Regions from separate parts of the Cyanobacterium aponinum PCC 10605 genome, predicted to be linked through region 4. Evidence: predicted binding sites of a transcription regulator. Region 4 holds the regulator's gene; each other region holds the start of a gene.

Region 1 (7,613 bases), 1.8 Mb from region 4:
TTTAGTTCATCACCCATTTTCCCTTGCCACTGAATGGGTAATTGTAAATTAATGTTAATCTCTGAGTCAACTATCTTAGCATTAACTAAAACTTCTTTTCCTAATGGTTCGATAACTTCAACTGTTGTCACAAGAAAATTATCAAGAGCATTTTCTTGATCCTTTACTAAGGTAATATATTCTGGGCGAATACCTAAATCCCAACCTTGTCCGTTATGAAAATTGTATTGCTTGAGAAAAGGAGGAGGTAATCGGAGGGATTGTTGTTCATTAATCCAAAATGCTCCATCGTGGTAGGTAACAGGGATGATATTCATGGATGGTGTGCCTAAAAAAGTAGCTACCATGCGATTGACTGGGTTTTGATAAATTTCTGCTGGTGTACCTATTTGCTGTATTCTACCCTGATTTAAAACCACGATGCGATCGCCTAATGTCATAGCCTCAACTTGATCATGGGTAACATAAACTGTAGTAATACCCACTTGAGAATGTAATTTTTTTAATTCTGTCCTTGTTTGATCTCTTAATTTTGCGTCTAAATTAGATAAAGGCTCATCTAACAAAAATACCTTTGGTTGTCTAATAATCGCCCTACCTAAAGCAACTCTTTGTTGTTGCCCTCCCGATAGCTGTTTGGGTTTACGCATTAAAAGATGACCAATATCAAGAATTTCTGCCACTTGTTTAATTTTATTATCTATCAGCGACTTTTTTTCTCCCCGCATTCTTAAGCCAAAACCAAGATTATCAGCAACAGTTAAATGAGGATATAAAGCATAATTTTGAAAAACCATCGCCACATCTCTTTCTCTAGCGGGAATTTCATTCATTAAAACACCATCAAAATAGAGATTTCCCTCACTAATAGACTCTAATCCTGCAATACTTCTCAAAATCGTTGACTTACCACAACCCGAAGGACCTACTAAAACCCAAAATTCTCCATCAGGTACTTCAAAGGTTATATTGCTAATAACTTTTACTTGATTATACGAACGGGCAATGTTTTGTAGTGTAACCGTTGCCATAGTAAAAAATTAGGAATTAGTAATTATGAATTAAGAAAAGGGCAAGTTAAAAGGACAACGGGCAAAGGTGAATAGTGAACAGTTAAAAACTCTTAACTTTTAAGTAGCTCCACTTAATTAAACGTAAAATAGGCTCGGTTAGCAGTAAGGGCTTCAGCCCTTATTTCAAGAACGTTAAAACCCCTAAAGGGCTAACTACAAACTTTCTTTTATTTAATTGGCTCTACTTATCCTCATTACCCATTACTTGTTTCCCCCTCTCTCCTTATCCCCCCAACACCCTAACACCAGCAACCGGCAACCTGAAATCTCTTTCTGAACTCCGAACTTATTTTTAGTTATCAATGAGAGATAAATTACCCCATTTGGGATCAGAAAATGCTTGAATTAAAATATGACCAGCAACGGCTTTAATATCATCCTCACTATAGTTTCTGATTTCGGGCCAAAGGTCAGGGCGTTCTGTATTTACGTGTAATAAAGTAAGATCTTCTTCCCCGTCATAGCTAGTAGGATGCTCGATATAGTCCATTAAACCAACTAAGTTGTCTCTTGCAGGTAAAGCATTAGCTAAAGCCTCTTTACTTAAACTGACGTTGGGATTAGTTTTGGTTTTACCTTGAATGTGACATTGAGCACAATTACTTACAAATAAACGAGAACCTTTTAACGCCTCTTGGTTAGATAAAGTAATAGTTTCTCCAGACTCATTCAGGGGAATAGTACGAATTTCTTCACTTAAACTTAAAGCATTTGCGCTACCGACAAAGGATTGCCATGCAAAAATAACCCCGACAATGAAAATTAAAACAAATTTTTTCATAATTTTGAAACAAATATTTTTTCTTAGTATTTTTGAGGTTCTGATTTATACCCTAATTATTTTCTCTCAAAATCGGTTCATCTTTGAGCAATTATTGTAAAGTTTTGTTAATAATATTGTGTTGAAAGGCAATAAAAAAGGATAGAACGACTGTCCTACCCTCATTTTTTCTGAACTTAATAAATAACTTAAAAGTTACTGCTAAATAATAAATCTACTTAGTTGAGTTACACTTCTGAGCCAACTTCATCGCTATAGCTAGAAGAAAAGCCTCCAGAAAGAATATCAGCTTCTTTGACAAAGCCACTGTAAGCCTCCATACCATGTTCGCCAATATCCAAACCTTTGACTTCTTCTTCGCCAGAAACTCGAATACCAACGGTTGCTTGGAGAGCGTACCAAACGATGAAGCTAAAAGCGACGGTAAAACCACCGATGGATAAGATACCAATAATCTGATTGATGAGAAGAGCTACTCCGCCTCCTGTTAACAATCCGCCCTCAGTGGCAAAGATACCCACCGCTAAAGTTCCCCAAATACCGCAAACTAAGTGAACAGAGGTTGCACCTACAGGGTCATCAATTTTTAATACTTGGTCAAACATGGCAACGGAATAGACGACGATTATACCTGCGATCGCACCAATGATAATAGAACTGAAATAACCAACACTAGCACATCCTGCAGTAATACCGACTAAACCAGCTAAGATACCGTTAATAATCATAGAAAGATCGGGTTTGCCGTCTTTTAACCAAGAAGTAAAAGTTGCGGTGATACCACCAGCGGCGGCGGCTAAGTTAGTAGTAACAGCGATATAAGGAACGTTAGCAGTAGCGGCTAATTCAGAACCGGGGTTGAAACCAAACCAACCAATCCAGAGAATTAAACATCCGAGAGTAGCAATACTCATATTGTGACCGGGGATAGCACTAACTTTACCATCAGAGGAATATTTCCCTTGACGAGGTCCTAATACTGCGGCACCCACTAAAGCCGCCCATCCACCAACAGAGTGAACCACTGTTGAACCAGCAAAGTCAGAGAAGCCTAATTCACTTAACCAACCACCATCCCAAACCCAATGCCCTGTAACAGCGTAGGAAATGGCTACTAATAACGCACTGAAGATTAAAAACGCATCGAATCGAACCCTTTCAGCTACCGCACCAGATACGATGGTAGCGGCAGTGGCGGCGAAGGCTACTTGGAATAAGAAAGAGATAGCCGCAGGTACTGCTTCTGGATAATTTGCATCACCGTAGGGAGTACCATCACCATTGAAGAAGAAGCCTTGTAAACCGATGAAACCGTTTCCTTCTCCGTACATCAATCCAAAACCAATTGCCCAATAAGCAATAGTTGCGATCGCAAACACGATCAAGTTTTTCGCTAGAATATTAACAGCGTTTTTTTGGCGACAGAAACCAGTTTCTAACATTGCGAAACCAGCATTCATGAAAATAACCAAAACAGAACAAAACAGTAAAAACACTGTATCCAAAACGATTTTCACTTGTTCTAAGTCTTCGGGGCCATCGTAACCCTGTGCCATTGCCGCACCATCCCACACCGCAACAATAATCGCCGTCAATGGGATACAAGCCAACCAATAAGGAGAAATTCTGCTAGTTATTTTAGAAATAAAATTAAGAATAATACTATCTTGATTTTCTTTTAAAGATCTTCTCAGACCTCTTTTTCTAGGGATCGTCACCATAATTATTAATTCAATTTACTCGTGAGATAACCGTTAATAAATAAATAATTGATTAACCTATCAATTAACTGTTAAATATTCATATGTTTTATTAGCTCTTTTCTGTATCAAACAATACAATAAAGCCCTGTAATTGCTTAAATATGCTGAAAGAATTTTGGTTTAGTCTCAATCCCCTATATATATTCATCCTTCAGCACTTAGGTGTCTATTTAGGAGGATTTTTATTAATTTACGGTTTTTTGTTCTTTCTCTTACGCCCTTTATTTCGCAGTTTAGAAAGAGACATTGCTTTAGTTACCCTAAATATTTCTGGTTATCCTTTACTCAGTATTTTTACTTTTTTTAATCTTAAATTTACCCTTTATGATTTGGAAAATTTTGTTGGCAAGGATATATTGCAAAAGATTTTAAATGCTTGTCTAATTGTCGTAATTAGTTATTGGCTAGTGGCAATTATCAAAAAAGTTATTATTTATTATCTCAAACAATATACAAAGCAAAGTGAAGTCATGTGGGATGATGTACTTTTACCACTGGTAGAAGCAGTTTTACCCGTCATGGTTTTTTTACTGGGGGGTGTTTTTGTTTTAAACAATTTCGGGGTGGATTTAACGGGTATTTGGGTGGCTTTAGGGGGGGCAACTTTTATTATTGGTTTTGCCCTAAAAGATATATTGGCTAATTTTTTTAGCGGTATTGTTTTGTTAATTGATACTCCTTTTCAATTCGGAGATGTATTGCGATTGGAAGATGGTTCTATCGGGATGTTGTGCCGTATCGGAGTTAGAGTGACCCAAATTTACTTATTTAATCATCATTGTGATATTTATATACCTAATAGTGTTTTGCAAAATCAAAATATTACTAATCTCAGCCGCCCTACATCCTATTATTATTATTCTACAACCATTGAAATACCTGCGGAATTAGAAGTAGATTATCTAAAAAGTTTAATTACTGAAACCGTCTTAGCACATCCTGATACTTTAGCCGATATTGAAAAGAAAATAGCTTTGATTGATCGTTTTTATCTATGTGAAGAAGAAACGAATAACAGTTTGACAGAACAACAAATAAGTGGAAAAAATAGGCTTTTAGCAGAACAAAAAGTTAATATTAAATTGCAAGAAATTGAAGAATTTTTAGAGGCTTTAGTAATTACTTTACAGTTTGCAGAAAAGGGTGGTTTAACATCGGAAGAACTAGAAAATATTTATCAAGAATATCAAGAAATATTAGTTTTAATTGGTTTAAATATTAACTCAGAAATTAATACTGATAATCTCTTAAATACTACTTTTTCTGAATCTCAAGCTCCAGATGGTTTGATAGAATTAGTAAGAGAATGGTATCGTTTTTGGCTTAAAGACCCTAATTTAAAAGAAGAAGACTTATATTTAATTCCTCAAGAATGGGAAAGAAAAATTACTTTATTAAAGAAAAGAACTTATCGACTTTATCAAAAAATTACAAATCCTCAATTAGAAGAAACTCGATTAGATGATTATGTTTTGGAGTTAAGTGATTGGTTTAAATCTCGTTTTAAAGAGCGTAAAAAATGGCAAGACCCACAAATTTGGATCACTGCTTTAAATCATGATGAGGGTTTTCTTTATTATGAATTTAAAATTAATTTTTTTGTAGATGATATTAAATTAGAATACGGCAAAAGAGGCGATCGCATCGCCAGTCAGATTAACCAAGAAATCCTGCGAATTGTTAAACCAGAGAGAAAACAACACCAGTAAAATAAAAATGTCATTAAATATTAACAATTATCAACAAAAATCAATATTTACTTACTGAATAACAAAAAAAAGGTATTAACTATTATATTTAACGAACAAAATTCTTAACAAAATAAATTTATATTTAACCACTAGGGATATAAAGATACATTATTTTTTTATGTTAACAAGTATAAAAAAATATTAAATATTAAATAATCATAAAAGGAGTGCTATTTAACAAAAAATTATCTATATTTAACTTAAAAGTAGTATGGAAACATAAGAAAAATGGATAAAATAGTAACCAAAAAGGATAGAAATGACAATACTATTATTTTGTTAAAGTATAGTAAAGGGAAAAGAAACTTTAGAAAACAAAATTTTGCTGGAATTAATCTCTCAGGACTATCTTTAATAGACATTGACCTATCAGAAACAGATTTAAGTTGTGCAAATCTCGAAAATTGTGACTTAAGGGGAGCAAACTTAAGTAAATCGTGCCTCAAAGGGTCAAATCTCAAAGGTTGTAATTTAAGAGGTGCAATATTGAATGAAGCAGACTTAAGTTATGGAAATCTTAACCACGTTAACTTAACCAAAGCCCGATGCAAAAAAACAAATTTTTATCGTAGTCATATTAGTTCTGCTAATTTACAAAATTCTTATTTTTCTGAAGCCAATTTAGTAGCAACTTCTCTTAATAAAAGTGATTTAAGCTATGGAAATTTTCAAAAGGCTAATTTGAATCATGGATTTTTAACAGGAAGTAATTTAACCCGAACAAATTTTCAAGAAGCAAATCTAACTAACGCTTGTCTGATTCGGGCAATAATAGACAAGACTCTTTTTCAAGGTGCAGAATATAATCTACAAACTTTATTTGATCATCATTTTCTCCCTGAAAAGCATGGAATGAGTGAAGGGGGATATATTTCTGTTGCCGAAATTGTTAATAGTTTGAACTATTTAAGCAAAACAGGTTCTCATTATTTAGGTAAATCAATAATAGTAAAATATTTGGAAAAATCTCGTCCTCATTGTGAATGGGTTAATAGCTTTAAAATTACCAATAAAGGCTCAATTCATTATCAAGGTGCATTGACAGAAATCATTAGTGATTTTGAATTAAAATGGTATCAAGAATGGGTGAAAAATTATATTCAAAATTGTTCCATTATGGTTAAAGGATTTATTGATTTATTAGAACAAGATAAAATATTCCTACAACAAGATAAGATAGTTTCTCCACAGTACCTAAATTACAATTTAGAGCAAAAAATTTCTTAAATCTTGATTCATAACTCATGTGAAAATATTTGACTCTTCTATAGTTAAGAATTAAGAATTAAGAATGAAAAACCACGAATACCTGTACGGGCGAATGGCCATTCGCCCCTACTTCCCCCTTTCCCCTCATCACCTACTACCTGCAACCTGCAACCTGACACCTGACACCTAACCTTATCGGATATTCTTAAACCGAATTGAGGTTATTTAATAACTCCCTATTGCCTTTCTTAAAGTAAAGTAAACGTAAAATTAATTCTGTTCACCCACTTAAAACTCTTTATAATAATGTTCTATGAATGCTCAGATTTAAATTCTTTTCTACAGGATATTAATCATTACTATCAAGAATATAACTTACAAAAAAAGACTCGTTTTTTTCAATACATAAACATGGCTAAATTTTCCCCCTTTTTGTCTTCTCTTGAAACAGAAAAAGACCAAAATAAGAAATGTCATGTATTTTCAATGAAGTTTTACGAATCAATGGAAAAAGCATTATCGAAGGCTTTAGTTGAAAATCAGTTTGAACTTTATTACCAACCATTTATCTGTTTTAACACCCGCAAGATTGTCGCCGTGGAGGCTTTAATTCGTTGGAATCATCCTTATTGGGGATTAATTTCTCCTGATAAATTCATTCCCATCGCAGAAAAAAGTGGATTAATTCTTCCCTTGGGGGAATGGATTATTAGAGAGGCTTGTTTAGACATTCAAGAATTTTTATCGTATCCCCTCAAATTAGCCATTAATATTTCTCCTCATCAGCTACAGGATACTTTTTTTCTTAGGAATATGATCAAGATTCTTCAAGAAACCAAGTTTTACCCACAAAATTTAAGTTTAGAAATCACCGAAGGAATTTTTTTAGAAAATTCCACTAATGTTATAAAACTGATGGTAAAACTGAAAAAGATGGGTATTTCTCTGGCTTTAGATGATTTTGGCACGGGTTATGCAGGTTTAAAATACTTGAACGATTTTCCCTTTGATGTTATTAAATTAGATAAATCATTTA
Region 2 (7,613 bases), 540 kb from region 4:
AAGATTTCCTCGACTACCGTCTAAATATAAAACGGAAATTCTTTTATCTTCTGCGGCTTTATTGATAGCATAAGTAATATCTCTTAAGGTTAAATTCTCGGTGTTATTTCCTCCTAACAAAGAATTAAGATCACTTTCTCTTTGATAATCGCTAATTTGACTATTTAAGTTAAAAACTAAGGCAGATTGATTCTCAATTTTTGGAGTGCTACTCATGGATAGTAAAACCACTATGAGAATGAATAATCCTCCTGAGCTTAATAAAGCTAATAATGATAAACTGGCTAAACTTCCTAAAAAACTGGCAAGGGTTTGCTGTAAAAATTTTTTCATTTTAAATGATTGAAGATTGATATATATTAATTCTTGGTTTTATCTCATCATAATTAATAATCGTAGAGTCAGTCAAAATTTAATACCTCTGGAAAAGATAATTAACATTAATTTTTAACGTTTTTGATTAAGTATAAAATCCTGAATATTTTGGTTAATTGCCTGACAAATTTGGTCTAATGGTAAGTCGTTTCTATCTCTACCAAAAGGATTTTCAATTTCAAGGGCGATCGCTTCTATACCATAAACAATATAACTAACAATGGAAACAAAAGGAATAGTCCACCACTCTATTTGATCTACTAACTGAAATGGTAATACTAAACAATAAATTAAAAGTAATTGTTTTAAGTGAATACTATAGGAATTAGGGATAGGAGTTTTTAAAATTCTTTCACATCCGCCCACCATATCCATAAGTTGATTAATCAATTGTTGCATATTAGTTAATTGATATTCATTTAGATGTTTTTTTTGATATTCTTGCTGTAAATATTCTCCCAAATAGGCGGCAATTTGTAGCGGTAAATGTTGACTTGTTTGTAAGTGATGGTAATAGTAAGCAGATAACAAAGGGCGCATTTCTTCACTTATTCCCTCTGATCTTAAATGATTTTTAGTTGCGATCGCAAATACTGTCAATAAATTTAAAGCATTAATTTTATGCTCTTGATCTTGAGGTGTTTCTTCTTTAATATTAACCCATATTTGCCAAGTTAAATTACGTAAATGATTAACAATTCCCCCCCATAATTTTCGCCCTTCCCAAAAACGTTCATTAGCAGAATTAGTACGAAAAACTAATAATAAACCTAAGACAATAGTGGGTATCAAACTACTTAGAATCGGTTGTTGAACAGGAAAACCAACACTATGCAGTAAACAAATAACAAAGGAAAAAATAGCAAAAAAAAGAGCCTTTTCCCAAACATCTGGAAAAACAGAATATTTAACCCTAAATGCTTCCCTAAACCAAGGTTTTCGTTTAATAATAACAAGGGTATTAATTTTCATCTATATCTTTCCGTCCTTTGCATCCAGTTATTGTTAAACAACACCATAATTTTACCTGAGTTGGGAGTTTTTACAATTTGGGGTTGGGGTGTTAGCGGGATGAGGAGTTCGGGTTTATTAATTATTAATTATTAATTATCAACTATTCACTATTCACTATTCACTACTCGCTTTTGCCCTTTGCCTTTTTTGCTTTACCTTTACTTATATTGAACCTGAAACCTGCAGCTTGTCACCTGAAGCCTACCTTCGCTGACAATGCCAAATAAATGCGCAACTTTAGAACATAACCTAAAGGCGCCCCTTCTCAGAGAAAGAACGCCCAAAATTGACTAATATTTAGTTGTAACATTATTTATTCATAAATTATCTTAACTTAAAGTGCTACTGCTGCGATCGTAGCTACGAGCAAAATTGGATAAAGGAGCAGATTTCAAATTTTCATAATATTCGGTGTTATTTACATCCATGCCGATTTCACCAGCAACTCTACCTAACATAGATTGTTGACGATTTCTAATCATTTTATCGTGACGCATCATTAAAGCACGAGATTTTTGATTGGTGTTCATAGTCTTATCTCCTTATGAGGATTTATTGCTTACATACACCATGATAATAAATTTCTGTATAAATTGCTACCAAATACGCAAAAAGTTAAAAAACTTAACAAAAAATTGAAGAAATAGAAAATCAAGTAAAAGGGGAAGATTTTTGAGTAAATTTATTCGAGGGGGAAGAAATTAAGATAAACTAAAAATACATCTTGAGATGAATATTTTTCCATTAACTCAGCAGAGAAACCAGTGTGAATGAGCGTTATCTATTGTCTCAACCCCGATTGCGAAAATCCAGTCAACGATACCAAAACCAGAAAGTGTCGTAGTTGTCAGTCTAATTTAATCCTGAATAAACGCTATGTTGCCATCAAAAAAATAGGCAGAGGCGGTTTTGGTACGACTTATCTGGCGGTGGATATGGGACGGAAAAACACTTATTGCGTCATTAAACAACTTGAACTCGCTAAGGAAAATCCAGAAGCCTACCGTACAGCTTTAGACTTATTTAATCGGGAAGCAAAAACACTGGCAAAGTTAAATCATCCTCAAATTCCGAAACTATTGGATTATTTTGAAGAGAATAACCAATTTTACTTGATTCAAGATTTTGTATTAGGAAAAAATTTAGAGCGAGAAATCAAAAAAGGGGGAATATATCCCGAAACTACGGCAAAAAAATTTCTTCGCCAAATGTTGCCTGTATTGCAATATATACATTCAGAAAAAGTAATTCATCGAGATATAAAACCGGGGAATATTCTTCGTGAGAAAAAGACAAATAATTTATTTTTAATTGATTTTGGAGCGGTAAAAGAACAGGTTAACACTCAGTTAATGAGTCAAAATCCTGAAAGTGCCTTTACGAAAATATCTGTTGGTACAATGGGATTTGCTCCTCCTGAACAGTTGGCGATGCGTCCTGTATATTCTAGTGATATTTACGCTTTGGGGGCAACTTGTATATTTTTGTTGACAGGAAAAGCACCCAAGGATTTATGCGACAATGTGACGGGGGAGTTGGCATGGGAAAGACATACGGCAGTTAGTTCCAATTTTGCCAAGGTGTTGAATAAAATGCTAGAGTTAGACGTGCGTAAGCGTTACAGTTCCGCAGACGATGTTATTAAGGCTTTAGAGCTAGTTCCCTATGAAGAAGAATTGGCTGGTAGCATGGTCAATTTAAGTGTCAGCAAAGAGGTAAGTAGTGATGATGATGAGGATATGACTGTTACTAATTCTACTTCTCAAAATCTTGCTGATGCCATTAGAAAACGCCGGGAAAAGTTACAACAAGCTGGAGGCAATACACCAGCAAAAGCAAAGGTTAATATAAGTGCTATTCCTCCCACTCAACCGAAAGCACAACTAACTCCTGATGCCATTATGGAATATTATCGTCAGGGCGATCGCAATTTTAGTCAACAGAGTTTGAATGGATTTGATTTGGAGGGCTTTAAATTAGCGGGGGCTAGTTTTTCTCAAAGTAAACTAATTGGTGTAAATTTACAAAAAGCAAATCTTTATCGCACTAATTTTTATAATGCCAATTTAGCCCAAGCCAACTTAAAAGAAGCGGATTTAAGACGAGCGGAGTTATATAAGGCTAATTTGAAAAATGCGGATTTACAGGGTGCTAATTTAACGGCGGCGAATCTAACCAGTGCGTTGCTGAAAGATTGTAATTTAGCGGGGGCTAATTTGAAAGGGGCAAAAGTGGATGATGAGCAGTTAAAAATGGCAAAAACCAGTTGGCGCACTATTTTTCCTGATGGTAAGAGAAGATGGTGGTAATTTAATCTCAGTTAAGGTTAGGTGTCAGGTTGTAGGTTGCAGGTGTTAGGGATAGGAGGATGAGGGAAGAGGGGGAAGTAGGGGCGAATGGCCATTCGCCCGTACAGGGTTTCAGGTTTTAGGTTTGAGAAGAAAGAAAAGAGAAAGGGAAGAAGGAGTTAAGAATTAACTACTTTTAGTGTTTGTAAGCTCGAATCACTAGCTCCCGTAATTGTACCACCATGATTGATAATATTTTGGAGAGATGCGATCGCATCTTGGGTGATTAATTCTCCTGCCATGATGACGGGGATACCGGGGGGATAAGGACAAATTGTTTCCCCACTAATATGGTTAATAGCTTGACTTTGCCCTAGAGTTATTGTCTCAGCATAAAATGCCTGACGAGGGGTTATTTTTAGTTTAGGAGTGGGGAAATTTGTGATAAAAATATCATTTTGGTTTACTTTTTTACGGTATTTTTCTAACTTGGTTAAACCCTCAATTAACTTATTTATATCATCAAGATTATTCCCAATGGAAATAATAAAAGTTAAGGTTTTTAATGATGGTAACTCACAAGTAACATTGAGTTGAGTGTTTAAAATTTCATCAGCTTCATACCCTGTTAAACCCAATTTAGATACATTTATTGTCAATCTTGTCAAATCTAAATTATTAAAACTATCTTTTTTTTGTTCAAAATTTAATACTGATAAATAATCTAATTTACTCAGTTTTTCCCTTGCTATTAAGGCTAAATCTAAAGTATTTCTTAATAACGATTCTCCCTCTGTTGCCATTTGTTGTCGTGCTGAGTCCAAGGAAGCTAATAGTAAATAATTCGGGCTAGAAGATTGAACCATTTGTAAAGCTCGACTAATTTTTTCAGAAGAAACTAGACTACCTTGTAAATGCAACATAGAAGCCTGAGTCATTGCCCCTAAAACTTTATGAGTTGACTGAATAACCACATCTGCCTCTGCTTCTAGTGCTGACATAGGTAAATCTGAATGAAAGTGAAAATGTCCGCCATGAGCTTCATCAACAATCAAAGGAATGTTATAGTTATGCAAACAATAGGCTATTTCTCTCACATTTGCACAGATGCCGTGATAAGTGGGAGAAACTAAAAGTACTGCTTTAACTCTGGAATTGTTGTCTAAGGCTTTAATTATTTGTGTGGTAGAGAGATTATAAAATAAATCAAAATCTCGATCGTACTCAGGATTAATAAAAATGGGTTCTGCCCCAGACAAGATTAAACCAAAAATAGCTGATTGGTGAACATTACGAGGCAAAATTATTTTATCCCCCTCTGAACAAGTCGCCAAAATAGAGGCAATTATTCCCGATGTCGAACCGTTGGCTAAAAACCAAGTATATTCTGCCCCAAAAGCATGACTAGCTAAGTCTTGAGCTTCTTTTATAACTCCTTCTGGATTGAATAAATTATCTAATTCTGGCAACTCTGGTAAATCTGCTTTAAATACGTTTTCTCCTAATAATGCTTTAAAATGTGAGTTAATACCTCTACCCTTTTTGTGTCCGGGGGCATAAAATGGTGCTTCTTGTTTAAAAGCTAATTTACTTAGTTGAGTTAAAAGAGGAGTATTTTTTTGAGAAAAAGACATATAATATTTTCTGAGTTTAGCAAAATTTATGAATAACAATAAACTTAAGATTTAGAATTGATATAAAAGAATAATTTTTATTTTTTTTCTTAATCAAAATTTTCGATAAATATACTTAGTTTTAGCCTTTAATCGGGATCCTTTCTCAGAAAAGAATTAATTTTATAGTTGACATTTGAGAGAGAGATTTCTATACTTTCTTCATCATAATGGTAAAGTAAAATTACCTTTAATTCATGAAATAAAAGGTCAAGGGTTTCAAGTATAGCCTTTTTAGGCATTCTTAATCTTGATGGTGGTTGAAAGCTACTTTCAAAATGACCTTTGCCCTTTGTCCTTTATTCTTTTTAACTCACTTATAGCTGTGATTTATCTGAGGCTTAATTAATCAAATCCCGTGTCTATTTTTAATCAAAATTATCTGCGTTCAGAAACTAATAATAATCTGTACTCAAATGGGAAATATACTCCTGTGGTTGCGTTAAAAGAGTTAGTGGCAAGTTTACAAAGAGAACAAAACAAGATACAAAATCTTTTAAGTTCATTGAGTTTTGCCTTACGTAGCTTCAATAATCTCAATCAATTTTTAGAGTTAACCCCTTTAATGGTTGCGAGAGTTACAGATGCGGATGGTGGTGCTTTAATACTCTATCGTCAGCAAGAAATTAGTTTAGAACAAATTTACTGTCATAATAATCGTTGGCGGGAGGAAATTACTTTTTCTTTTCAAGAGTTGGTGCAGGAGATAAATACTTATTCTCAAACTTGTCAGCACGATCCTAGTTTATGTCCTGAAATAGAGTGTTTTTCGGATTTTGTTGAGTCTCAGGTACAATCACGATTTTCTCCTTTATTTCCTATTTTTAGCACTCCTATTATTGTTAAAAATGTGGAAAGAGGACGTTTTTATGTTTTTAGTCAAGATTCCGAATATGTATGGACTCAAACTCGCCGTAAGTTAGCCCAGTTAGTGGCAGATCAAACCGCAGTTGCGATCGCAAATCATGAATTAACCGTCGAATTAAGATCAAAAGAAAGACAGGATCGAGAATTAGAGATTGCCTCAGAAATCCAACTTAGATTACTACCAAGAAAATGTCCCACGATTAAAGGGTTAGAGGTAGCGGCTAAGTGTCAAACAGCCAACCGTGTGGGAGGAGATTATTACGACTTTATCCCTGTTAATTATGATCAATGGGATGAAAATAATGCCACTAACAAGAATGCTCCTTGTGAGCCTTGGAGTATCGTTATTGGGGATGTGATGGGTAAAGGTGTCCCCGCAGGATTAATTATGACTATGACAAGGGGAATGTTAAGGGCAGAGGTTTTAAACCGCCATTCTCCTTCAAGGGTGCTAGAGCATTTGAATAGGGTAATGTATCCCGATTTAGAAAATTCCCATCGCTTTGTTACACTCTTTTATTCTGAATATGATCCTCAAACTCATCTTTTACGCTATGCCAATGCCGCTCATAATCCCCCTCTGTTATGGAGAGAAGGTAAGAGTAATCTGATTCCTTTGGATACAGAAGGTATGCTTATAGGATTAGAACCTAATTCTCATTATCAAGATGATTGTTTACAGTTACAACCTAATGATACTATTTTGTACTATACCGATGGGTTAACAGATGCGGTGAATCAAAATAATCAAAGATTTGAAGAGGAAAACTTGATTAAGTGTTTTCGTTATGGTTGTGAAAACTACAACACTGCGGAGGAAATTTTAAATTACATATTAAAAACTATCGAGAATTTTATTGGGATAGGTAATCGTAATAGTGACGATATAACTTTAGTGGTGGTTAAATTTAATCCTGATCATTCTTTTACTTGTCAGTGTAGCGATTAAGAGAAGGATACAGAGGGGTTTATCTTTTTCCTTTTCCCCTAGTAAAACCAGAAAAATTTATTTTGAACTCAAATCGATTATTTTTGATATGAATGTTATTTTAATTAGTGGTGCAAGTCGTGGTATCGGTAGAAGTATTGCGGAAAAATTATTACAAGATGGTTATTACCTTAGTTTAGGGGTGAGAGAGCCAAACTATTTTCAAAACACGGTATTTGCTAATCATGAGCGAGTTTTAATTCAACCCTATGAGGCAAAAGATAAACAATCTCCCATTGATTGGGTAAAAGCGACTATCGATAAATTTGGTAGGTTGGATGGGCTGATTAATTGTGCTGGTATTTTAGAGAGAATACAATTTGAGGATGATAATGAAGAAGGACTCGATCGCCTCTTTGAAGTAAACGTGAAAGCTCCTTGGCGATTAACTAGAGAGGCTTTTCCTTA
Region 3 (7,613 bases), 570 kb from region 4:
CGTCTCCTAAAGCCTCCACATCGTTAGTGATACGAGTAACTAATTTACCCACAGGGGTTTTATGGAAAAAATTAGAGGATAAAGAAGTAACATGATCAAATAAATCTTGACGAATAAAAGCAGTAATTTCCTGCCCAACTTTTTGAACTAAAAAACCCTGCCACGCTTGAAAAAGAGTGCGAATAATAATTGTAGAAAGTAAAATAATTGCTAATAAATTTAAACCACTAGATATTGAATTAGAGTCTAAAAAAGACCATGTAGGCTCTTTTCTTAATAAAGAAATAGCTTGTCCCACAATCAAAGGCTGAATTGCACCAGAAGCGGCAAGGGGAATTAATAAGATTAAAGATAATAATAAAATAGATGAATTTCGTTTTGCATAGGGGACAATTTTTAAGATTAATCCCCAGTCATTTTCTTTAGTTTTTGAAAACATATTTTCAGCAATGAGTAGTGAGTGAAAGGCAAAAGCATTTCTCTATTCTACCAATTCTTAATTTCTAATGATTTTCTTCACCCATTCACTAAGTTGATAACTATTGAGACGATAGGTAAGAGGATTTGCCACTAAATAAGCACTGCTTTCAAATAAAATATCTATTTCAATTAAACCATTTTCCCTCAAGGTTTTGCCCGTAGAAACTAAATCCACGATCGCTTCTGACATACCTGTAATCGGACCTAATTCTACTGAACCATAAAGGGGAACAATTTCCACAGGTAAATCTAAAGCCCGAAAATGCTCCTTAGCACAATTAACAAACTTAGAAGCAACAATCCCATGAGCAGGTAAATCACTGGAACTACGATAAGAACTAGCAGAAGGAACAGCCACAGACATACGACAATAACCAAACCCTAAATCAGCAATCTGTGCAACATCAGCTTGTTTTTCCTTTAAGACATCATAACCAACAATACCTAAGTGAGCTTGACCATATTCCACATAAACAGGTACATCTTGAGCCCTTACCAATAAAGCCTTTGCTAAACCTTGAGGATCTTCTATTTGTAATTGACGGTTACTTTCTTCCAAAAATAAGCTAAAATCTAATCCCGCTTGTTGACAAAGTTTAATACTATCTTTTAAAAGAGCCCCTTTCGGCAATGCAATGGTTAACATAAGTGGTTAGTAGTTTGACAATTAATTATTAAATATCAGTTAAAAGCAGTCATGTCAATGAGGATTTTGTTAGTAGAAGATGAAATCGAGTTAGCTACAACTTTACAAGGGATTTTACAACAAGAAGGTTATCACGTAGAAATATCCCATGATGGGGAACAAGGTTTAAATTTAGCCCTAAAACAAAACTATGATTTACTGATTCTCGATTGGATGTTACCTCATAAAAGCGGTTTAGAAATTTGTCAGCAAATACGTCATCAACCTTTTTTTATTAAAACTCCTGTATTATTTTTAACCGCAAAAGATACTTTAGATGATCGGGTTTTGGGATTAGATGCAGGAGCAGATGATTATTTAGTGAAACCCTTTGAATTAAGGGAATTGTTGGCTAGGGTGAGGGCTTTATTGAGGAGAGTTAGCACAATTACTGATAGTCAAGAAGAACAAAATAAGCTCGAAACAAGAATCAAAGTAGCCGATTTAGAAATAGAGGTTGAAAGTCAAATTGCCTATCGTAACGGCAAAATGATTAAGTTGTCAGAAAAAGAGGTTAAATTACTACAATTTTTCAGCCAAAACCTTCATCAGTTAGTTACTCAAGAAGAAATCTATAACTATCTTTGGACAACAGAAGAAGCTCCTAGTAGTAATGTCGTAGCGGCAATGGTGAGACTTTTACGAAAAAAAATTGAGTCTAATCAAGAGCCTCCCTTAATTCATACTATTTACGGTAAGGGCTATTGGTTTGGCTTAGAAAAAGAAAGTTAATATACAATTATCTTATGTAAGCAATTAACCAGAAAACAAATAATCATGACAACCACTGCCGATGATGTCTGGAAAATTTTAGCCGAATTAGCAGAGTCACAAAAAGAAAGTGATCATCGTTTACAAGAAATAGAGCGTATTCTCAAAGAAAAATCCTTAGAAACCGATCGCCAAATTACGAGATTAAGCAAAGAAATCGGTAATTTAGGGGGAAAATGGGGGCGTTTTGTGGAAAATATGGTTGCTCCTGCCTGTGAAACATTGTTTATCAGTCGTGGTATTCCTGTCCATCAAGTTAGTCAACGGGTGAAAAAGAAGCTCGATGGTAGGGTTTTAGAAATAGATATTTTAGTGACTAATCAAGATCATGTTTTAGTCGTAGAGGTTAAAAGTAGCTTAGGGGTTGAGAATGTTAAAGAATTGATGGAAGATTTACAAGAATTTAGGGAGTTTTTCCCTGAATATAGTCAAAAAAGAGTATATGGTGCAGTGGCAGGAATTGAAATCGAGGAAGGAGCGGATAAATATGCTTATCGTCAAGGTTTATTTGTTTTAACTCAGTCTGGAGAAAATGTAGTTATTGTCAATGGTGATGATTTTCAGCCAAAAACTTGGTAATACTATCAATATATTTAGCAAGGGCATTTTACAGATTGATGAAAAAAAGCTACGTCACAATTATTGATTGAATAGATTTGATTATCAAGCTAAGAAAGAGGCAATAAATATTTCATTATGCCCCTCTATTTCACTGTTAAATGATCCCAAATTCTGTTTTTCATTAATAGACTTTTCCGAAAATAAAAAGTTAAATCAAGTTTAGTAGATAAAGCATCATTTTTATTTTTTATTCGGTTAGAGATTATTTCCTAAATTCGGTTATTGTCTAGTATATTTAGGGTTTTTTATATAATTAAATTATTGTTAATAATGAGTTGTAATTAAATTATTTCAAGTTAAAACGACTTCTAATTTTTCTGATTCATCTTCCTTTCTTTTATTGTACAAACTACTATCTTCATCTTCTTTTTTTTCCTCAATTTTTTCTTCACTAATACATAAACGTTTGCAAGGAATTGTATCCGACAAAATTGCACTAGCCATCATTCCTGAATGAATTTCTAAGAGAGCTTCTGGTAATGTTTCAAACATTAATCTTTGTCCGGGGAATACTACTCTCTCAAAATACCAATTTTCGATATTTGTAATTCTTGCTACTTGAATTTGGCTAGTCGCATTGACGTAACAACAGAGAATACTATCATTTTCATTGTTGGGAATTGCGTCCAGTATTTGAGCCATAATAACCATTAATTTTTTTATTTTCTTTTATCTTGACACTATCTAAACTAACATTCCTTGATCCCAATTAGTTGTAAAGATGATTACTAATTTCATTTAATTTTCTTCTTTGTCTTTTTTTCATGATATTTTCGGCAAATTATTAAAAAATTATTAAAATTGTGTTAGTTAAATCAAAAATAATGACATAGAATTGAATTGAGTTTAGTAATTATTTCCTCTATTTCACGCTGTTTTGTTTATATTATCTTCAATTTTCTTTGATGGCAAAGTAAAAAGGGCAAAGGGCAAACCCCCCTTTATCAGCCCTCTTGAGGGGGGAGGGCAAAGGAAAAATTAAGAATTAGGAATTAAAAACCCCGAACACTCATTATTTGTTACTCATTACTTTCTCTCAACACCTGCTGTTCCTGCAACCTGAAACCTGACACCTACCCTTATCCAATATTCTTAAACCGAACTGAGGTTACTTAATAGACATCTCCAACAATCCTCAAAATAAGGGAACCAAGCCCTAACTACGAGCCTATATTAATATTTTCTGAAGATGTCTAATTATTAGCTTAAGCAATTTGTCCTGAAAATACTTTGGTTGCGGGGCCAGTCATATAGACATGGTTATCTTTTTCTGACCATTCTATTTCAAGACATCCTCCGGGTAATTCTACGGTAGAGATGCGATCGCATCTTTCATTTAAGACACCCGCCACCACGGTAGCACAAGCACCCGTACCACAAGCAAGGGTAATTCCCGCACCTCTTTCCCAAACTTTCATTTTTAGATAATTATGACTAATGATTTGGATGAATTCTGTATTGGTTTTTTGAGGAAACACGGGATGATTTTCAAATTTTGATCCAATTTCATTGAGATTGATTTGCTCAATATCTTCAACAAAAACTAAACAATGAGGATTACCCATACTCACACAACTAACATGATAAGTGCGATCGCCTACTATTAATGATTCATTGACTACTTTTTCCCCAGTTTTGCCAAGGGTAGTAGGAATTTTCTCCGCTTCTAATTGGGGTTCTCCCATATCCACCTTAACTTGTCCATTACCCATAATAGTGGGGCAGATTAAACCTGCTAGGGTATGAATACGATAGGTTTTGCCGATTTCTTCTTTTCCTTCCAATTCAGTGATAAACTGAGCAAAGCAACGAATGCCGTTACCACACATTTCTGGTTCTGAGCCATCAGAGTTAAAAATTCTCATAGTATAGTCAGTATCTCCCTCTCCTGCTAAAACAAAAATCACTCCATCCGCTCCAATGCCAAAATGGCGATCGCACATTTTTACAGCATCTTCCTGAGAAACGAGGGGTTGAGACTGGTGACGATTATCTATCAAAATAAAATCATTGCCGAGTCCGTGATATTTGCTAAACTTCAGTGTCATAGTCTAAATATTCCCAATTTTTAGTTAACAATAATTAATTATGACCGCATTTGATACAGGATTTCCTAGCGTTCGTCAAATTCAATCTTTCATCAAAAACAAAACCCCTATCGAGATTGGCTTAATGACCAATAAGACTCTGGAAGGGGTGGTAAAATGGCAAGATCAAAATTGTCTTTCTTTAGTAACTACCAGCCAAGAAAAAATCCTTGTTTGGATTCAGGCGATCGCATATATTAGGTATAGATAATTTATGTTACGCACAATGAAATATTAATTATTTTAGGAAGGTGTCGGGTGTCAGGTGTCGGAATTATAGTATTAAAAAATAAAAAACCGATCAGTTAGACGAAGACATCTTCCCTAAGTTTATTTATTATCGCCATGCTGTCAAATCACAATAACTTTTACTTTAATTATTTTTATCAAACCTAAAACCTATTATCTAACTTAAAGAAGCATGGGAGCGATCATAACTAACACGGAAACTAGAATTAGGTTTTCCCTGAACAGGATTCCAGTATTCTGAACCGTTTATATCCATCCCAATTTCTGAAGCGGTGCGTCCTAACATTGACTGTTGACGATTTTTGATAAATTTATGATGACGCATCATTAAACTACGGGCTTGACTTTCTGCACTCATTTTCTTCTCTCCTTTACTTTCTTAACTCTATTTAAGCATATTTCTGTATAAAATTTTACAAAATAGATAACTTTTTACAAAAATTTACCTGAGAATTTTTATGAGGTTTTATCAATTTGTGAAATCGAGATTTGCATACTATGTAAAGTGAAATGTTAAGAAAAACAGTATTTATCACCCTTTTTGTTTTTGAATGGGTTAAACTTCTGAACATCCTAAAAAATGAAAAAGTGTTTACAATTGTTAATAAAAGTCGAGGGGGGTAAAAAATATGATTTCTTGTTTAACTTGTGACTCCAATCAGCTCGATTATCCTTGTAGCGAAAAAGTGTCCGCAGAAATAGTCGCAGAGGCGATCGCATCTTTAGTGGAAAAAACCCACTATGAAGGAAAATCTTTAGAAGACCTAATCAAAGAAGTATTGGCAGAAGATCAAATATTAGATCAAGTACAAAGACGATGGTTGAGTAAAATAGTAACTCAGGCATGGAAAAGTTTAACCGATTAAAGGTAGATACTTTTTCACCGTTATTGAGTTGTAAATAGGAACCAAGGTGAATCAAACACTGCTTTTTCAACAAATTAGAACTTTAGATCCTGTATCTGGATTTGACCAAGTAACTGACATCTTAATTGATGATAATAAGATTCAAGAAATCAGCCCAAAGATTGAATTAACAGACGATTCAGCGAAAATAATTGATGGTAATGGCTTAATATTAGCCCCTGCCCTAGTAGATTTATTTTGTCATAGTGGTGAACCGGGATACGAAGAAAGAGAAACTCTACAAACCCTTAATGCTTCTGCAAAAGCAGGGGGAGTGTCAAGGGTGGCGATTTTACCCAATACTTTGCCAGTTGTAGATAATCCCAATACGGTGACATGGATTCAAAATAAAACTAAATCCCTAGAAACAAACTTTGATTGTTGGGGTAGTTTAACCAAAAATTTAGAGGGCAATACCATTGCCGAGTTAGCAGATTTAGCAGAGTCAGGAGTAGTTGGTTTTACAGATAATCGTCCCCATAGCAATTTACAGTTAGTACGTAAGTTATTAGAATATGCTCAACCTTTTCATTTACCTATTGCCCTTTGTCCTACAAATCTACAACTAAAAGGAAAAGGGGTAGTTAGAGAGTGTCGCACTTCCATTCGTCTTGGTTTAATCGGAAATCCAGAGATAGCGGAAACGGTTGCTATTGCTTCTTTGTTGGAAATAGTGGCATTAACAAAAACCCCCATTCACTTAATGAATATTTCGACAGCTAGGGGCGTGGATTTAATTAAAAGGGCAAAAGAAGAACAATTACCTGTTACTGGGAGTGTTAATTGGCATCATCTTATCCTCAATATTGAAACCATTGCTAGTTATAATCCTCATTTACGTTTTGATCCCCCCTTGGGTACTGAAATTGATCGTTTGGGCTTATTGGAAGGGATAAAAACAGGTGTGATTGATGCTATTTCTATTAATCATACTCCTTATACTTACGAAGAAAAAACCGTTGCCTTTGCAGATGCTCCATCAGGCTCAATTGGCTTAGAATTAGCTTTACCTTTACTATGGCAAAATCTTGTGATTACTGGTGAATTATCCGCTTCACAATTATGGAAAGCCTTAAGTGTTAATGCCTTGAAATGTCTATACCAAGAACCATTAAAAATACAAATTGGACAAAGGGCAGAGTTTATCGTTTTTGCCCCCCAACAGCCATGGCAAATAACTCCGAATCAACTAAAATCTCTTTCTTACAATACTTACTGGTTGGAAAAGGAAATAAAAGGTAAAATCCTCTGTAATTATTGACAACAATAAATTTTTGTTTAATAATAATATATATTCCTAATTCCTAATTCCCCCCCCTCCTGGGGGGGTCCCCTTTTTCGGAGAAGGTTTTTATTTTTCAAAAATATAGTCCTAGTCGTTACACTTGGGATTCTGTCAATAGTTTTCCATCTTCTAACTCAATAATACGATCTGCTACATCCAAAATGCGATCATCATGGCTAACGATGAGAATAGTACAGCCTTGCTGTCTAGCCAACTTTTGCATAATATCCACCACATCTCGCCCTGATTTACTGTCTAAAGCGGCAGTGGGTTCATCTGCTAGTACCATTTTTGGATGAGAGACTAAAGCACGTGCGATCGCAACTCTTTGTTTTTGACCACCAGAAAGATTTTCAGGATAGTAGTTAATACGATCTCCTAAACCAACAGCATTCAACATTTCGATTGATTTTTGTTTTACTTCTTCATGGCTAAATTGAGAATGCAACTCTAAAGACATTTGTACATTTTGTCGGGCGGTGAGAGAGTTTAATAAATTATGAGCTTGGAAGATATAACCAATATTTTTT
Region 4 (7,613 bases):
ATAGTCTTGCCAATTTTCAAAGCAAAATTGATGACGATATAATCCCGGTGCAATATTTAAACCCATTAATGCCCCTTCAATTAGGATAGTACCTGAACCACAAAAAGGATCATATAATGGTATGCTTGAATCCCATTCTGCTATGTATAGTAACGCCGCCGCTAGAGTTTCTTTTAGAGGTGCTAATCCCACTGCAGGGCGATAACCTCGTCGATGCAGACTTTCTCCTGTGCTATCTAAGCTAAGGATACATTCGTCATGGTGAATATGGGCGTTAATGACTATATCAGGGGAATTAGTATCAATGTTCGATCTCACTTTATGATATTTTTGTTGTTGTTCAACGATGGCATTTTTGATTTGAATAGCAGTAAAATGGCTATGATTTAGTTGATCATTTTTACCTGTACAACGAATAGCTAAAGTTTGTTGAGGTTGTAAAAATTCTGACCAATCGATTTTTTGTACATTGCGGAATAACTGTTGTGGAGTTTGACTTTTTATTGTAGCGATAGGTTTCAAAACACGAAAAATAGTTCGTCCCCAAAGATTTACTCGGTATAATAATTCTTTATCTCCCTGAAAATGTACTCCTGTAAAGTCGGTTTTAACTTCCTTCGCCCCCAATGTGGTTAATTCTTGGGCGGTAATTTCTTCCAACCCTCTGGAAGTAGTGGCAAAATAAGATGTAGTCACTATGATAAATACTAATTGATATATTCCTATTATTTTATAAAAAAATGAAGGTCTGGCAAAATTTTTGGTGGCAAAGATTAATTATAATTGTCTCGATCGCAGCTTGTTGTATATTATTAATGGTGAGAATTTCAGGACTGGAATTATTAGGAGTTACCCCCAATTGGCTTTTAATCTGGCTTGTTACATGGAGTGTCAGACGTAATATTTGGCAAAGTGCGATCGCATCTATCTGTTTAGGGTTAATATGGGATAGCTTAACGGGAGTATTTCCTTCTCATGTTTTAGGTTTATTGGTAGTGGGAATATTTACCAGCAATGTTTATAGTAAAGAATATATTAAAGAAGACTTGATTTCGATTATGTTGATAGTCTTTGGCATGGCAATTATCAACGAAACCATTACCGCCCTTCAATATAGCATACAAACTCAAGTACCTTTAACCGATATATGGTTAAACTACCAGAAAAACTCTCTTACTTCCGCTATTATAAGCAGTTTATGGACTCCTTTAGTTTATTACCCCTTAAATTATCTCGTTAATAAGTAGATGGAAGATTGGGGAAATAGGGAGATAAGGTATCAGGTGTCAGGTGGTAGGGGTTGAATATATTCAACCCTTACGGTTTTAGGAAAACTTCTTTTTTATATTAACTCCGAACTCAAATTATTGCCTCTTGCCCTTTGCCCCTTACTCTATTCTTTCGTTATGCCTTGAAAACTTTTGATCCGTTGTCTCTATTTTGCTATAATTAGCATTCTAAAAGTTAGAGATACCAATAAATTCTAAGATGATTAATAATTCTAAATTAGCTCAAGCCTTCGCCTCAAAAAAAGCTCTAAAAGTGATTAGCGGTTTAAATAACTTCGATGTTGAAAATGTAACTGCTGTATGTAAATCTGCTGAGTTAGGTGGTGCAACCTTTGTCGATATTGCGGCGGATATGGATTTAATCAAAACTGTACGTCAGTTAATCAGTCTTCCTATCTGTGTTTCTGCCGTTTCTGCTGAAATTTTAGCCCAAGCAGTAGATAATGGAGCGGATTTGGTGGAAATCGGTAACTTTGATAGTTTTTATGCTCAAGGTATTACTTTTTCCGCAGAAGATGTTTTAAACTTAACCCGTGAAACCCGTAAATTATTACCTGAAACAACCCTTTCTGTTACTGTACCTCATATTTTAGCCCTTGATGAACAAGTTGAGTTAGCACAGGCTTTAGTTGCTTCCGGTGCAGATATTATTCAAACAGAAGGTGGCACAAGCTCCAACCCCAATCATAGCGGTATTTTAGGATTAATTGAAAAAGCATCTCCTACCCTCGCCGCCGCTTATGCCCTATCCCGTGCGGTTGAAGTACCTGTTATGTGTGCTTCAGGTTTATCTGATGTTACTGCTCCTATGGCGATCGCATCTGGTGCTTCTGGTATTGGTGTTGGCTCTGCTATCAATAAATTAAATGACCAAGTTGCCATGATTGCTGTAGTACGCAGTTTAGTTGAGGCTTTAAATACTGCTTCTGTAAAAGTATCTATGTAACCCAAGTTATAAGTTCGGAGTTGGAAATTGAGAGTTAAAATTAACAGATTTTGACAAAGAAAAGAAATAATGGGCAATAAAAAAACTTTAATTCAGATTATAACCATTTATATCTTATTAATAATAATTGCCCTAGCAATGTTATTTCCGTTATTTTGGTTGTTAAGTACCTCTTTTAAGTCTGCAGGAGAAGATATTTTTGCATTTCCTCCTCAATTTATTCCGCAACAATTTACCCTTGAAAATTTTGTTTTAGTTTGGCAAAATTACCCCTTTGGTAAGTATTTATTAAATAGTAGTATTAGTGCGGTTTTAACTGTTAGTTTAAACTTATTATTTTGTGCTTTAGCCGCTTATCCTTTAGCCAGATTAGAATTTAAAGGTAGAGATTTTATTTTTGTCTTAATCGTGGCAACTATCATGATTCCTTTTCAAATCGTGATGATTCCCCTATATATTTTTGCTGTTAATCTAGGTCTAAAAAATAACTATTTAGGTTTGATTTTGCCACAAATTACCTCGGCTTTCGGTATATTTTTACTAAGACAAGCATTTCAGGGAGTACCAAAAGAGTTAGAAGAAGCAGGAAGAATGGACGGTTGTAGTGAATTGGGTATTTGGTGGCATATTATGTTACCTGCGATTCGCCCTGCAATTATTACCCTTGCTATCTTTGTTTTTATTGGTTCTTGGAGTGATTTTCTCTGGCCTCTTATTATCCTCGATCGCCCCGACTACTATACTTTACCATTAGGAGTTGCATCTTTAGCTAGTTCTTTGGACTTAAATTGGCGTTTTATTGCCGCAGGTTCGATTATTTCCTTAGTTCCAGTTTTAGTTTTATTTATTACTTTACAACATTATATTATTCCTAGTGATGCCAATACGGGAGTGAAGGGATAAAGAGTAATTAGGAGTTATATTAGTTCAGATTGCGGAGTTAAAGTTAATAGATTTCTTGCAGAAATCAGGTAACAGGCAACGATAAAAAATGTCTCTATTACTTTGAGTATGTAAATTATTGGTTAGGAAAAGGTTGCAGGTGGCAGGTTTGACAGTTAAATAAAAAATAGAAAAAAAGACAGTTAATTAATAGTAAATAGCTCATAATGAATAGATTTCAATTAAGAATAAAGAAAAAGTAGTGACACACTAGATAAAAAAAGAAGAATGAAAATAGTTAACTCCTAATTTTAATGCCTGATACCTGAAACCAGAAACCTACCTAACATTATTGATATTATTACGTCGAATTGAGGTTTTTTTATGCGTGCAGATAACATACAATTACCATTAATACCCATTATTAATGAATTAATTATTAATAACCCGAATACTATCTCTTTAGGGCAAGGAGTTGTATTTTATCCCCCTCCAGATGAGACTTTCAAAGAGATTGATAAATTTGCCGGTAATCCTCAAAATAATTTATATCAATCTATCAATGGTATCAATAAATTATTAGAAGAAATAGAAACTAAATTAGCTCAAGATAATCAGATTAACTATAGTCAAAATAGGTCATCTATTTTCGTAACTGCAGGGTCAAATATGGCGTTTATGAATGCAGTTTTAGCTATCACTAATCCAGAAGATGAAATAATTATTTTAGCCCCTTATTATTTTAATCATGAAATGGCGATTAGATTGGCTAATTGTAAACCCATAATTGTCGATACAAATAATCAATATCAACCAGATATAGATCAAATTATTAATGCCATAACACCAAAAACAAAAGCAATTGTAACCATTTCTCCTAATAATCCCACAGGGGTTGTTTACTCAAAAAAAGACTTATTAGCTATTAATATAATATGTAAGGAAAAAGGAATTTATCATATCAGTGATGAGGCTTATGAGTATTTTACTTACAATGGAATTAAACATTATTCTCCCGCCTCTTTTGTAGATAGTGATAATCACACAATTTCTTTATTCAGTTTATCGAAAGCCTATGGTTTTGCTAGTTGGAGAATTGGCTATATGGTGATTCCAAAACATTTAGAAATGGCTGTTAAAAAAATTCAAGATACCATTCTAATTTGTCCTCCTGTCATTTCCCAATATGGTGCTTATGGTGCTTTAAAAATTGGCAAAAATTATTGTCAAAAATACTTACTAGAAATAAATAAAGTTAGAGAAAAAATGCTTGATTCTTTAGCAAAAATTTCTAATATTTGTGAAGTGAGTAAATCTGATGGGGCATTTTATTTGTTTTTAAAAATTAAGAGCGATATGAATTCTTTTGAATTAACAAAAAAACTCATTGAAAATTATCGAGTGGCGGTAATTCCCGGAACAACTTTTGGTGTAGAAAATAAGTGTTGTTTAAGGGTTGCCTATGGAGCGTTAAATTATGATACTGCATCTATAGGTATTAATAGATTGGTGGAAGGTTTATCACAACTTATCGAGGTTTAAAGCGGGGGAGAAAGCAAAGTTAAAAGGGCAATGGGCAATAATTTGAGTTCGGAGTTAAGATAAAAAAGAAATTTCCCTCTTTTTATCCCCTCTCTCAAAGCAGGGCTGTTTCAAAGTAAAAAATTAGGTTAACTGAGATTAAGTAAGAGTAAGAGATATAAGGATTTTTTTCTATTAGTTAAAACTTTATGAACAAAAATCCCCCCATCTCCCTCTCCCCCTATCTCCCAATCCCCTAACACTCTAACTCAATACTTACTCTGTCATGCCCATAATTTCATAACCTGCATCCACATAAATAATTTGTCCTGTAATACCACTAGCTAGGTCACTACATAAAAAAGCGGCGGTATTCCCTACTTCAGTTTGAGTAACAGTGCGTCTGAGGGGTGCAACTTTTTCCACGTGGTGAATCATATCAAGAATTCCTCCTACTGCAGAAGAGGCAAGAGTGCGAATGGGGCCTGCAGAAATCGCATTTACTCGCACATTCATAGGGCCTAATTCGGAGGCTAAATAACGAACACTCATTTCTAAGGCGGATTTAGCAACACCCATGACATTATAGTTAGGGATAACTTTTACACCCCCAAGATAGCTAAGGGTTAAGATACTACTACCTTCACGAAATAAGGGTTTCGCTGATTGCACTAAACGGGTTAGTGAATAGGCGCTGACATCTAAGGCTGTTTGAAAACCATTACGAGAAGTATTACTAAATTCTCCCGATAGGTCTTCTTTCTGCGCAAAGGCTAGGCAATGAATTAAAATGTCTATATGACCCCATTGGTCTTTGATTTGATCGAAGGTAGAATCTATTTGAGCATCATCTTGCACATTGCAAGGAAGAAAAACACTGGGGTTTAAAGGTTCTACTAAATCTCCAACTTTTTTCTCGAAACGTCCTTTTTCATCGGGTAAATAGGTAACACCAATATTTGCACCGGCTTTATGTAGTTGTTGAGCAATACCCCAAGCAATAGATTTATTGTTAGCAATACCTGTTACTAAGGCGTTTTTTCCTGTCAAATCTAACATATTCTTGATTTTGAATCTAATTTTCTGTAATTTAAGGACAATTATTCGCTAAACTGATCAAGTTATAGACGGTTTTCTCGTTATTCCTATTTTCTTATAGAAAGGGTCGTTTATCGAGCCATTTTTAATTTTATTTTTAAGTTAATTATCCCTATGCAATCATTGTCTATGTCTGAACAACCCTTAGCTTCAGTTTTTCGTCAAATTGGGGCGGGAATTTATACCCCTGTGGTGGAAAAATTTGAACGAGGTAAAACAATTTTTTTTCCGGGTGACCCTGCGGAAAGAGTATATTTTTTAATGAAAGGTGCTGTCAAGTTGTCACGGGTTTATGAGGCAGGGGAAGAGATTACCGTGGCTTTGTTGCGAGAAAATAGTGTTTTTGGGGTCTTGTCTTTGATTACTGGGCAAAAATCCGATCGCTTCTATCATGCGGTGGCTTTTACTCCTGTGGAATTACTTTCCGCTCCTATCGAGCATTTTCAGCGTTCTTTAAAAGAAAATCCTGAGTTGTCTCGATTGATGTTACAAGGCTTATCGTCTCGCATATTGCAAACAGAGATGATGATTGAAACTTTAGCTCATCGTGATATGGCTTCTCGTTTAGTTAGTTTTTTATTGATTCTTTGTCGAGATTTTGGTATTCCTAGCCCTAGCGGTATTACTATTGATTTAAAATTATCTCATCAGGCGATCGCAGAGGCTATTGGTTCAACACGGGTAACGGTGACTCGTTTATTAGGAGAATTAAGACAAGAAAATTTAATTACTATCAATAAGAAAAAAATCACAGTACATAATCCTGTTGCCCTTAGTCAGCAATTTGCATAAGTTTTTCCTCTATTTCCTCCCACCTCTACTAACAAAAAATAATCATTTTTTTGATTTTTAACTACACAAATTATTAACTAATGACTAGCGCTTATATTTTAATCATAGCGATGTTACTTTTGGGGGGACTAATCGCAGCATTGGGCGATCGCATTGGTACAAGGGTTGGAAAAGCAAGATTAAGACTCTTTCAATTAAGACCCAAACAAACTGCTGTTTTAATTACCATCGGTACAGGAACATTAATTTCTGCTTCTACTTTAATTATTTTATTTAGTTTAAGTGCATCTTTGCGTCAGGGGGTTTTTCAACTAGATGAAATTCTCAAAAAAAGACGAGAAATTACTCAACAATTAGATACGGTAAAAGCGGAAAAAGAAAGGGTAGAAGAAGCTCTGCTAGAGGCTAAAAATAGACAAAACACTGTCTTAAATCAGTTGAATGTTAAAGAAAATGAATTGTCAACAACTCAAAAAAAAGTTAGAGAAATTCAAAGTAGAACAGAAAAACTAAGAAAAGAAGTAGAAAGAATTATTAAAGAAAAAGAAGATTTATTAATAGAAAAAGATGAAATTCAACAACAGAGCTTAAAGTTAGAACAATCCATCGCCCAAAGAGATCAAGAATTACGAGAAAAACAAGGACAAATTGAACAGCAAGAGGCAATTTTACAACAACAACAAATCAGCCTTGAACAGTTAAAAAATAGACAAAAACAGTTAGAATCAGAAATAAGTAGCCGAGATGAGCAAATAGTAGAACTCGATCGCCTCATTTCTCAAACGGATGATATATTAGATGCAAAAGAGCGGGAATTAGCTTCTTTAGAAGGTCAACTGGAATTTTACCGCCAAGAAGTGGAAATTCTCGAACAATACTACCAAACTTATCAAGATTTAAGAGAAAGACCCATTGCTGTTATTAAAGGACAAGTATTAAGCGTTACTTTGGTACAAATCAAAAAAGATACAGACATCAGCGAGTTAGTGGATGCTATTTTAAGTCAAGCCAATCGCAATGTGATGCAGATTATTGGTTATGGTAATCAGCCCCCCAAAGAAAGGTTTGTACAGATAACTAGGGGG

Evidence for each region. Region 4 encodes NtcA, which controls nitrogen genes in cyanobacteria. Its sites were predicted from a motif close to TTTGTANCNNNNGNTACAAA; they were not measured.
Region 1: CYAN10605_RS09995 (ammonium transporter) is a predicted target of NtcA. The motif match lies at 3,677-3,696, and genes of this name have one in related genera.
Region 2: gifA (glutamine synthetase inactivation factor IF7A) is a predicted target of NtcA. The motif match lies at 1,973-1,992, and genes of this name have one in related genera.
Region 3: gifA (glutamine synthetase inactivation factor IF7A) is a predicted target of NtcA. The motif match lies at 5,294-5,313, and genes of this name have one in related genera.

The regions. Positions count from the first base shown of each region.
Region 1 covers NC_019776.1:2,408,247-2,415,859, reverse strand. The annotation lists gene CYAN10605_RS10005 (ABC transporter ATP-binding protein) at 1-1,031, opposite strand, end outside; gene CYAN10605_RS10000 (cytochrome c family protein) at 1,366-1,854, opposite strand; gene CYAN10605_RS09995 (ammonium transporter) at 2,082-3,575, opposite strand; gene CYAN10605_RS09990 (mechanosensitive ion channel family protein) at 3,719-5,326, shown strand; gene CYAN10605_RS09985 (pentapeptide repeat-containing protein) at 5,597-6,595, shown strand; gene CYAN10605_RS09980 (putative bifunctional diguanylate cyclase/phosphodiesterase) at 6,989-7,613, shown strand, end outside.
Region 2 covers NC_019776.1:3,685,586-3,693,198, forward strand. The annotation lists gene sppA (signal peptide peptidase SppA) at 1-333, opposite strand, end outside; gene CYAN10605_RS15520 (bestrophin family protein) at 448-1,347, opposite strand; gene gifA (glutamine synthetase inactivation factor IF7A) at 1,719-1,919, opposite strand; gene CYAN10605_RS15530 (serine/threonine-protein kinase) at 2,160-3,698, shown strand; gene CYAN10605_RS15535 (aminotransferase class I/II-fold pyridoxal phosphate-dependent enzyme) at 3,857-5,311, opposite strand; gene CYAN10605_RS15540 (GAF domain-containing SpoIIE family protein phosphatase) at 5,709-7,166, shown strand; gene CYAN10605_RS15545 (SDR family NAD(P)-dependent oxidoreductase) at 7,255-7,613, shown strand, end outside.
Region 3 covers NC_019776.1:682,088-689,700, reverse strand. The annotation lists gene CYAN10605_RS02850 (ABC transporter ATP-binding protein) at 1-439, opposite strand, end outside; gene hisG (ATP phosphoribosyltransferase) at 497-1,126, opposite strand; gene CYAN10605_RS02840 (response regulator transcription factor) at 1,184-1,897, shown strand; gene CYAN10605_RS02835 (DUF8196 domain-containing protein) at 1,943-2,515, shown strand; gene CYAN10605_RS02830 (DUF1830 domain-containing protein) at 2,849-3,199, opposite strand; gene dapF (diaminopimelate epimerase) at 3,763-4,605, opposite strand; gene CYAN10605_RS02820 (Hfq-related RNA-binding protein) at 4,646-4,855, shown strand; gene gifA (glutamine synthetase inactivation factor IF7A) at 5,051-5,251, opposite strand; gene CYAN10605_RS02810 (hypothetical protein) at 5,523-5,759, shown strand; gene CYAN10605_RS02805 (dihydroorotase) at 5,806-7,059, shown strand; gene CYAN10605_RS02800 (DevA family ABC transporter ATP-binding protein) at 7,178-7,613, opposite strand, start outside.
Region 4 covers NC_019776.1:112,789-120,401, forward strand. The annotation lists gene CYAN10605_RS00465 (THUMP domain-containing class I SAM-dependent RNA methyltransferase) at 1-696, opposite strand, end outside; gene mreD (rod shape-determining protein MreD) at 741-1,247, shown strand; gene CYAN10605_RS00475 (DUF561 domain-containing protein) at 1,489-2,235, shown strand; gene CYAN10605_RS00480 (carbohydrate ABC transporter permease) at 2,305-3,138, shown strand; gene CYAN10605_RS00485 (pyridoxal phosphate-dependent aminotransferase) at 3,502-4,659, shown strand; gene fabI (enoyl-ACP reductase FabI) at 4,915-5,697, opposite strand; gene ntcA (global nitrogen regulator NtcA) at 5,851-6,528, shown strand; gene CYAN10605_RS00500 (DUF3084 family protein) at 6,609-7,613, shown strand, end outside.